DNA from 3 places in the Streptomyces sp. NBC_00457 genome. Region 2 is predicted to be linked to each of the others. Evidence: riboswitches for the same ligand, from Rfam matches in the RefSeq annotation. Region 2 holds a riboswitch; each other region holds the start of a gene.
What was found. Region 2 has a riboswitch for cobalamin ahead of OG828_RS33095 (FecCD family ABC transporter permease). Riboswitches for the same ligand answer to the same signal wherever they lie in the genome.

Region 1 (3,268 bases), 4.9 Mb from region 2:
GCGTCGATGGGCAGCACGCGCGTCAGCCCTGCCCGGCGCCACGCGTGCCACCGGGCTGGTGCGCGGCCTTGTCATGGCGCGCGGCGGCCCTGTCGGGCTGGTGCGTGGCCTTGTCGTGGCGCGCGGCGTCCACGTCGGGTTCGTGCGTGGCTTGGTCACGGCGCGCGGCGGCCCTGTCGGGCTGGAGCGTGGCCTTGTCGTGGTGCACGGCGTCCACGTCGGGTTCGTGCGTGGCTTGGTCACGGCGCGCGGCTTCCCCGCCGGGTGCGGTCTGGTCGCCGGTCGCGGCCTCGGCATCGCGTGCGGCATGGCCGTCGGAGGCGGCGTCCACGTCGCGTACGGCCTGGTCGTCGGGCTCGGCCGCGGAGCCCACGGTGCGTGCGGTCCGTTCGTCCGCCGCGGCATAGGTGCCCTGCCGCGCCAGCGCCCGCTGCTCACCCTGCCGTCGCCCGCGCCGCACGCCGAAGTAGTAGGCGAGGGCGCCGGCGCCGATGGCTGCCTGGAGGGCGAACAGGCCCGACTCGATCTCGGCGGAGGGGGGCTCGTACAGCGGCGAGAACCAGGGCTCGTAGTCCGGCTCGATCTCGGTGATCGCCGCCTCCGCCTCACCGTCGGCGCCCGCGAACGGCTCCTCCTTGTCGTCGCCGAGGCCCAGCGCCAGCGGCAGCACCGCGAGGGCGACGACGGCGAGCAGCAGCAGGAGGTTGATCTTCGTGTTCCGCTTCATCGGGCCACCGCCTCGGTGCTCGCCTTCCTGGTGAGCAGCACGCCGAGCCGGGTCAGCTCGCCCTTGCTCGACTGCACGAGCAGCCGCATCACCAGCACCGTGAGCAGTCCCTCGCTCACCGCGAGCGGGATCTGCGTCACGGCGAAGATGGACCCGAACTTGCCCAGCGCGCCCAGGAATCCACTGCTCGGGTCGGGAAACGCGAGCGCCAGCTGGACGCTGGTGACGCAGTAGGTGGACAGGTCGGCGACGAACGCGCCGAAGAAGACGGCGACCATCAGCGGCACGTCGTACCGCCGGAGCAACCGGTAGATCCCGTATCCGGCCCAGGGCCCGACGATCGCCATCGAGAACACGTTGGCGCCGAGCGTGGTCAGGCCGCCGTGGGCCAGCAGCAGCGCCTGGAAGAGCAGGGTGATGGTGCCCAGCACCGCCATCACCGGCGGCCGGAACAGGATGGCGCCCAGTCCGGTGCCGGTGGGGTGGGAGCAACTCCCGGTCACCGACGGCAGTTTGAGGGCCGACAGGACGAACGTGAAGGCTCCGGAGGCGCCGAGGAGCAGGGTGCTCTCCGGGTGCTCCCTGACTTCACGGGTGAGTGACCGGGCTCCGTGGACGACGAACGGCGCGGACGCGACGCCCCAGGCGACCGCGTGCGCCGGAGGAAGGAAACCCTCGGCAATGTGCATGGCTCAGCAGACCCTCTCCAGCACCTCGTGGATGGTTGACGCGCCTTGGCCGGTCTCCTGGCTGACGGGTACCACCGCCCGTGCTCCGCCTTCCCGGGTCCTGGAGGACCCAGTGGCTGCCCGTGAGGGCCGGAGCCGGACTTCCCGATTCACAGTGGCGAGGGCCGCACCGGTATCGCACCGATTTCCCGTTCACCAAGGCGTGGTGACAGTAGTGCGCGGTGTGGGGTGGTGACAAGCCGCGCATGGGGGCGTGCGGACGGTTGCACATGGCCACACGATCAGGACTCAACAAAGTCCGACAGGAATGTTGCTTCTGAGGCGTTCGGAACCTAGTGATATGGACAGGATCCGACGCAAGCACCCAGTAGGTGCAGCGCACTGTCGTTCTGAGGAAGGTCTCGGTCATGCCGCACCCGCACGCGCACCAGCACTCCTCTCCCGCCCAACGGCCGGTCATCAGCCGCCGCCGTCTCCTCGAGTCGTCCGCCGCCGTCCTCGGCGCCCTCGCCCTGTCGTCCGCGCCGGCCCACGCGTCAACCAGGCGTGCCGCGCCGGACGCCACTCCCGAGTGGAACGGCAACATCGCCCTCTTCCAGGTCGGCACCGAGCCGCCGCACACCACCCTCATGCCGTACGCGGACGTGAGACAGGCACTGGCCGCCGACCGCACCCGCTCGCCGTACCGGCAGAGCCTCGACGGGACCTGGAAGTTCGCCTACGCCGACCGCCCCGACGACCGGAACGCCGACTTCTACCGCACGGACGTCGACGACAAGGACTGGGACACCCTCCCCGTCCCGTCGGTCTGGCAGCTGCACGGCTACGACTTCCCGATCTACGTCAACATCACCTACCCCTGGTGGGGGCCCAACGGCCTGGGGGAGGAGTCCCAGCCCCCGGCCGCCCCGACCCGCTACAACCCGGTCGGCCAGTACCGGCGCACCTTCACGGTCCCGAAGGACTGGGCGGGCCGGCGGACCTTCCTGCACTTCGAGGGCGTCAAGTCGGCCCACTACGTGTGGATCAACGGCGAACTGGTCGGCTACCACGAGGACTCCTACACCCCCGCCGAGTACGACATCACCGAGCACCTCAAGCCCGGCACCAACCAGATCGCCGTGGAGGTGTACCGCTACTCCGACGGTGACTGGCTGGAGGACCAGGACATGATCCGGCTGAGCGGCATCTTCCGCTCGGTCTACCTGTACTCCACCCCGGCCGTGCACCTGCGCGACTTCAAGCTGGACACCCCGCTGAGCGACGACTACACGGCCGCCGAGCTGTCGGTGACGGCGAGCGTGCGGGCGTACGGCACCGCGGGCGGCGGCCGGTACACCGTCGAGACGCAGTTGTACGACGACCGGGGCCACGCCGTCTGGTCCCGGCCCCTGCAGCAGACCGCCGAGGTCGGAGCGGCGGGGGAGGACGCGACCGTACAGGCTCAAAAGGCCGTACCGGCACCGCAGTTGTGGTCGGCGGAGCACCCGAACCTCTACACCGCCGTCCTGCGGCTGCGCGACCCCGCCGGAAAGGTGATCGAAACCCTTTCCCACCGCGTCGGCTTCCGCGAGTTCGCGCTCAAGGACGGGCTGATGCGCATCAACGGCAAGCCCGTCTCCTTCCGCGGCACCAACCGGCACGAGATGCACCCGGCCCGCGGCACCGCGCTCACCCGCGCGGACATGGTGCTGGACATCGAGGTCATCAAGCGGATGAACATGAACACCGTCCGGACCTCGCACTACCCGGACAACCCGATCTGGCTCGAACTCGCCGACGAATACGGCCTGTACATCGTCGACGAGACCAACCTCGAAACCCACGGCGTCCGCGACGAATACCCGGGCGA
Region 2 (3,268 bases):
GACGGGGACATCCACCCAGGGGGCCATCACCGGCCAGTGCTCAGCCGGAATTCGGGGGTGGCCGGCATATCGCCGGCCACCCTGGGTGAGCGGCCCCTCAGGGGATCTCGCCACGGCTGCGTGCGTTGGCATAGGCCGTGGCGGCACTGAGCCGCTCGGCGGGGGTGGCATGCCGTACGACGCTTGGCTCGGCGTCCCACTCCTTGCCGCCGCCGTACGGTCTGAGTTGTACGTATGGACCCTCGTGCCCCATGACGAGGCCGACCCGTCCAGTGCGGGTGTCCACCACGTACGACCCGACCGGCGGCTTCATCGCAGGACCGCCGCGAGTCGCTGCGCGGCCTCGACGGAACAGCCGCCCGGTTCGACGAGCGGACATGGGGTCTCCCGCGCGAGACTTGCCGGGTCGAGCCGCAGGGACGGCAGAATGATTCCTGCGTTTTCCAACGCTGCCCGCAATTCTTTCACTGCTTCCTCCGCCTCTTCGACGCAGAGCGCCGAGTGCTGTGCCTTCACGTGGTTCCCCTCCCATTTCGGGTTTTACGCTTCGCATCTCAAGGATCGCGCACCACATCTACACTCGGCAGGAGTCTGTGCTCTACAAGTGCGGGGCAGCACAAGGGGGTTGAACTGTGGCCAACGGTTCACGTCAGGCGGCATGGGAGTTCTTCGGCACGGAACTGAAGCGGCACCGGGAGGACAGGGGGCTCACTCAGGTCGAGTTGGGGGCGCGCGTCTTCGTCTCGGGCGCCTATATCGGCCAGTTCGAGCAGGCGATTCGAAAGCCGCAGCTGGATATCGCCCAGCGGATTGATGAGGTGCTGCAAACCGACGGTATTTTCGAGCGGGCGTGGCGCAAGCTCATCGACGACAAACGCTATGCCGATTACTTTGCGGCCGTCGTGGAACTGGAGCGGACGGCAACGAAGATTGCGGAGTTCGCGCCCACCGTGGTGCCGGGGCTGTTGCAGACCGCCGCCTACGCACGGGCGGTCACCATCGCGGCCAATCCGTTCGTCACCGACGAGTACGAGGAGGAGAAGGTTACGGCCCGCCTGGAGCGCCAGCACATCCTCAAGGACGCTACAAGGCCGGAGTATTGGGTGATCCTGCATGAGGGGGTGCTGCGCCCTCCGGTGGGCGGGCCGGAAGCCATGGCCGAACAACTGGAGCACATCGCAGGGCTGATGCGGGAGCGCAAGGTGTGGGTGACTGTGGTGCCTTTCGCGGCTGGAGCGCATGCATCGATGGGCGGGTCCATGAAGCTCATGGAGTTCGAGGACGCGCCTCCGGTCGCCTATACAGAGACGGAGTATTCGGGGACGCTCATCGACGACCCGGCCATGGTGAAGCGCACCCAGCGCACATACGATCTGCTCAGGGGCACCGCACTGTCGCCGTCGGCGTCCCTGGCCCTGATCGAATCGGCGGCTGAGGACTTCAGACGATGCGCGAGTACGACCTGAGCAACGCCCACTGGCGCAAGAGCAGCTACAGCAACGGGCAAGGCGGCGACTGCGTCGAGGTCGCCGACGGAGTCCCCGGCGTCGTACCGGTCCGGGACAGCAAAGTCGCCGACAGCCCCGTCATCCTCCTCGGCGCCACCGCCTGGGCGGCCTTCGTCCGCGCCTGCTAGTCTCCCCGAGCCTCCTGCGGGGGAAGTCCGGTGAGAGTCCGGCGCTGACCCGCAACGGTGTGTGCGTGGGCCCCTGGGGCCGACGTGCAAGCCCGATTACCCGCAGGCGGTTGCCCAGCCCATTGACCGCTCGCCGAGGACTGCGAGCCGAGGCGAAGGACCGCCGAGCGTGCGCCTCTCCCCAGGCCGAATATCCGTGCCGCTGTTGGCTGTCGCCCTTGCGGTCATACTCCTTGTCTCCCTTGTCGCCGGTGTCGGGCTGGGGGCCGCCGGCGTCGGCTGGGGTGACGTCCTCCGGTTCCTCGGGGCCGGGTTCACCGGCGGAACCATCCCCGCAGGGGACGCGGCGTCGTACACCATCGTCTGGGAGATCCGGCTGCCGCGTGTCGTGCTGGCCGGCGTCGTGGGGGCGGGGCTCGCGACCGTCGGGGTGGCTGTGCAGGCGATGGTGCGTAACGCGCTGGCCGATCCGTTCGTGCTGGGGATTTCGTCCGGTGCCGCCGTGGGGGCCAACGCGGTCATCCTGCTCGGGGCGTTCGCGGGGCTCGGGGTGTGGGCGCTGTCGGTGTCGGCGTTCTGTTCGGCGCTGGTGGCGATGGCGATCGTGTACGCCGTGGCGCGTTCCGCGACGCACGGGCTGACGCCGCTGCGGCTGATCCTGACGGGGACGGCGCTGGCGTACGGCTTCGAGGCGCTGACCACGGTGATGGTGTTCGGCGCGGCCCGGGGTGAGGCGGCCCGGTCGGCGATGATGTGGCTGCTGGGGAGTCTGGGCGGGGCGACGTGGCCACGGGTGCCGATCGCCGCCGTGACCGTCGTCGCCGGGTGGGTGTGGCTGCGGTGGCGGGCTCAGGCCCTGAACGCGCTGGCGATGGGGGACGAGACGTCGGCGACGCTGGGGGTCCAACCGGGGCGGCTGCGGCGGGAGTTGTTCCTCGTCACGGCGGCGGTGACCGGGACGGTAGTCGCGGTGAGCGGGGCCATCGGGTTCGTCGGGCTGATGGTGCCTCATGTCGTACGGATGCTGGTGGGCGCCGATCACCGGCGGGTACTGGCCGTCGCGCCGCTCGCCGGGGCCGTACTGCTGGTGTGGGCGGATGTGCTGTCCCGGCTGCTGCTGGCGCCCGCGGAGTTGCCGGTCGGGGTGATCACGGCGGTGGTCGGCGTCCCGGCCTTCCTGCTGCTGATGCGGCGCGGCGGCTATGCGTTCGGGGGGCGCTGATGCGGCTCGATGTGGAGGGCGTGACGGTCGAGGCCGCCGGAAAGCGGCTCGTCGACGAGATCAAGCTCAGCGTGGACAGCGGGGCGTTCGTGGGGCTCGTCGGGCCCAACGGGAGTGGAAAGTCGACGCTGTTGAGGTGCGTGTACCGGGCGCTGCGGCCGGCGGCCGGGGTCGTACGGCTGGACGGGGACGACGTACACACGCTGGATCCTCGTGCCACCGCACGGCGACTGGCCGCGCTGCCGCAGGAGTCGTCGTCGGAGTTCGACTTCACCGTCGCCGAGGTGGTCGGGATGGGGCGGTTGCCGCACCGGGGACGTACGGCGGCGGAGGACCGGGCGATCTGCGCGGAGGCGATGCGGTCCACCAGCGTGGAGCATCTGGCCGCCCGTGGCTTCCTGGCCCTGTCC
Region 3 (3,268 bases), 4.7 Mb from region 2:
TCTGCCGCCGGTGCTGCTGCGTCCCGACGGCGGCGTGGAGGTGCTGGACGTCCCGCCCGGAGCGCCGATCGGTGTCGGCAGCGGCGGATTCGAGTCCGTCGAGACCCACGCGCCGACCGGGGCGACGCTGCTGCTGTACACCGACGGCCTGGTCGAGTCCCGCGACTCGGACGTCATGACCGGCGTGGAGCGGCTGTGCGCCCGGCTGCGCGCGACTGGTTCAGGATCCGCGCCGCCGACCCTGGAAGGCCTGTGCGACCAGGCCCTCGGCACCCTGGGCTCCGGTGGCCGCGACGACGACATCGCGCTGCTCGCGGCCCGGTTCGAGGGCATCCTGCCGGAGACCGTCGCCTACTGGTACATGGCTCCGCGCCCGCAGACCGCCCGCCAGGCCCGCCGGCTGACCCGCAGGACCCTGCACGGCTGGGGCCTCGACGACCTCCTGGAGTCCACCGAGCTGATGGTCAGCGAGGTGGTCGCCAACGCCGTGCGCTTCGCCTCCCGCCCGATCACCCTGCGGCTCCTGTGCACGGACGTGCTCCGCTGCGAGGTCGGCGACGACTCCCCCGTGGTACCGAGGATGCGCCACGCCCGCCTGAGCGACGAGGGCGGACGCGGGCTGTTCCTGGTCGACCAGCTGTCAGAGCGCTGGGGGGCAACTCGGGTGAGCACGGGCAAGGTTGTGTGGTTCGAGCAGCCACTTCCTCCCGCGGGTTAAGCTGGCCGACGCAGCTGGTTCGCCCCGTCCGCCAGGCGGGATGCGTCGCAAGAGGGAACCCGGTGAAATTCCGGGACTGCCCCGCAGCGGTGAACGGGAACGACCGCCGTCATACGCACTGGGTCCGTGAAACGGGCCTGGGAAGCGACGGCCAGTAGATGTCTCTCGTACGACGACGAGACGTGCCCGTGAGTCCGAAGACCTGCCAACTGCCCGTGTGCGAACCACTCGTGCGCGGACATCCCGGTGACCTCGAGGGCGGGTCGGCGTACCACCGAGCGGACGGCCAGTGGCCGTTGCCGTCCGGTCGGTCACCCTTCGCGTTCTCGTCCCGTCTCCGGGATCTCTGGGATTCATCTCGCGAAGGAGATCTCCGTGACAAGCAAGCCCGCAGCCGCGGCAGCACGGGCCACCGTGTACGGCTACCCCCGCCAGGGCCCGCGCCGGGAACTGAAGAAGGCGATCGAGGGCTACTGGAAGGGCCGCGTCACCGCCGACGCCCTCCGCGCCACCGCCGCCGAACTGCGCAGCGGCAACTGGCGGCAACTGTCCGGCGCCGGCATCCACGAGGTGCCGACCGGTGACTTCTCGTACTACGACCACGTCCTCGACACCACCGTCATGGTCGGCGCGATCCCCGAGCGGCACCGCGCCGCCGTCGAAGCGGACGCCCTGGACGGCTACTTCGCCATGGCGCGCGGCACCCAGGACGTGGCGCCGCTGGAGATGACGAAGTGGTTCGACACCAACTACCACTATCTGGTGCCGGAGTTGGGCCCGGACACGGTGTTCACCGCGGACTCCGCCAAGCAGGTCACCGAACTGAAGGAAGCCCTCGCCCTGGGCCTGACGGCGCGTCCGGTCCTGGTCGGCCCCGTCACCTACCTCCTGCTCGCCAAGCCCGCCCCCGGCGTGGCCGCCGACTTCGACCCGATCACCCTCCTCGACCGGCTGCTCCCGGTGTACGCCGAGGTCCTCGCCGACCTGCGCGCCGCCGGCGCCGAGTGGGTGCAGCTGGACGAGCCCGCCCTCGTCCAGGACCGCACCCCGGCCGAACTGAACGCCGCCGAGCGGGCGTACCGGGAGCTCGGCGCCCTCACCGACCGGCCGAGGCTGCTGATCGCCTCGTACTTCGACCGGCTCGGCGACGCACTGCCGGTGCTGGCCAAAGCCCCCGTCGACGGACTCGCGCTGGACTTCACCGACGCCGCCGCCGCCAATCTGGACGCCCTCGCCGCGGTCGGCGGGCTGCCCGGCAAGCAGCTGGTCGCCGGTGTCGTCGACGGCCGCAACATCTGGGTCAACGACCTGTCGGCGTCGCTCACCACGCTCGGCACCCTTCTGGGCCTGGCCGACCGGGTCGACGTCGCGGCCTCCTGCTCCCTGCTGCACGTCCCCCTCGACACGGCGGCCGAGCGGGACATCGAGCCGCAGATCCTGCGCTGGCTCGCCTTCGCCCGGCAGAAGACCGCCGAGATCGTCACCCTCGCCAAGGGCCTCGCCCGCGGCACCGACGCGATCACCGCCGAACTCGCCGCCAACCGCGCCGACCTGGCCTCCCGCGCCAACTCCCCCATCACCCGCGACCCGGCCGTACGGGCCCGCGCCACGGACGTCACCGCCGCCGACGCCCGCCGCTCCCAGCCGTACGCCGAGCGGGCCGCCGCCCAGCGCGCCCACCTCGGCCTGCCGCCGCTGCCGACCACCACCATCGGCTCGTTCCCGCAGACCGGCGAACTGCGCGCGGCGCGGGCGGACTTGAAGGCGGGCCGGATCGACACGGCCGGCTACGAGGACCGGATCAGGGCGGAGATCCAGGAGGTGATCTCCTTCCAGGAGAAGACCGGCCTGGACGTCCTGGTGCACGGTGAGCCCGAACGGGGCGACATGGTCCAGTACTTCGCCGAGCAGCTCACCGGCTACCTCGCCACCCAGCACGGCTGGGTCCAGTCCTACGGCACCCGCTACGTCCGCCCGCCGATCCTGGCCGGCGACATCTCCCGTCCCGAGCCGATGACGGTGCGCTGGACGACGTATGCCCAGTCCCTCACCTCGCGCCCCGTCAAGGGCATGCTCACCGGCCCGGTCACCATGCTCGCCTGGTCCTTCGTCCGCGACGACCAGCCGCTCGGCGAGACGGCCCGGCAGGTCGCGCTGGCGCTGCGCGACGAGGTGAACGACCTTGAGACGGCCGGAACTTCGGTGATCCAGGTCGACGAACCGGCCCTGCGCGAAACGCTGCCGCTGCGCGCCGCCGACCACCCCGCCTACCTGGCCTGGGCCACGGAGGCGTTCCGCCTCACCACCAGCGGAGTGCGTCCGGACACCCAGATCCACACCCACATGTGCTACGCCGAGTTCGGCGACATCGTCCAGGCCATCGACGACCTCGACGCGGACGTCATCAGCCTGGAGGCGGCCCGCTCCCATATGCAGGTCGCCCGTGAACTCGCCGGCCACGGCTATCCGCGCGAGGCCGGACCCGGCGTGTACGACATCCACTCCCCGCGCGTGCCGAGCGCCGAGGAGGCGGCCGAACTCCTGCGCACC

Region 1: linked by a shared signal. The riboswitch ahead of OG828_RS10765 (energy-coupling factor ABC transporter permease) and the one ahead of OG828_RS33095 (FecCD family ABC transporter permease) in region 2 are both predicted to bind cobalamin.
Region 3: linked by a shared signal. The riboswitch ahead of metE (5-methyltetrahydropteroyltriglutamate--homocysteine S-methyltransferase) and the one ahead of OG828_RS33095 (FecCD family ABC transporter permease) in region 2 are both predicted to bind cobalamin.

What each region holds. Positions count from the first base shown of each region.
Region 1 is NZ_CP107905.1:2,348,959-2,352,226, reverse strand. It holds gene cbiQ (cobalt ECF transporter T component CbiQ) at 1-17, opposite strand, end outside; gene OG828_RS49500 (energy-coupling factor ABC transporter substrate-binding protein) at 23-727, opposite strand; gene OG828_RS10765 (energy-coupling factor ABC transporter permease) at 724-1,416, opposite strand; cobalamin riboswitch at 1,447-1,631, opposite strand; gene OG828_RS10760 (glycoside hydrolase family 2 TIM barrel-domain containing protein) at 1,824-3,268, shown strand, end outside.
Region 2 is NZ_CP107905.1:7,273,608-7,276,875, reverse strand. It holds gene OG828_RS33115 (hypothetical protein) at 98-313, opposite strand; gene OG828_RS33110 (hypothetical protein) at 310-516, opposite strand; gene OG828_RS33105 (helix-turn-helix domain-containing protein) at 633-1,466, shown strand; gene OG828_RS33100 (DUF397 domain-containing protein) at 1,448-1,636, shown strand; cobalamin riboswitch at 1,617-1,758, shown strand; gene OG828_RS33095 (FecCD family ABC transporter permease) at 1,806-2,858, shown strand; gene OG828_RS33090 (ABC transporter ATP-binding protein) at 2,858-3,268, shown strand, end outside.
Region 3 is NZ_CP107905.1:2,578,167-2,581,434, forward strand. It holds gene OG828_RS11825 (SpoIIE family protein phosphatase) at 1-718, shown strand, start outside; cobalamin riboswitch at 717-942, shown strand; gene metE (5-methyltetrahydropteroyltriglutamate--homocysteine S-methyltransferase) at 1,094-3,268, shown strand, end outside.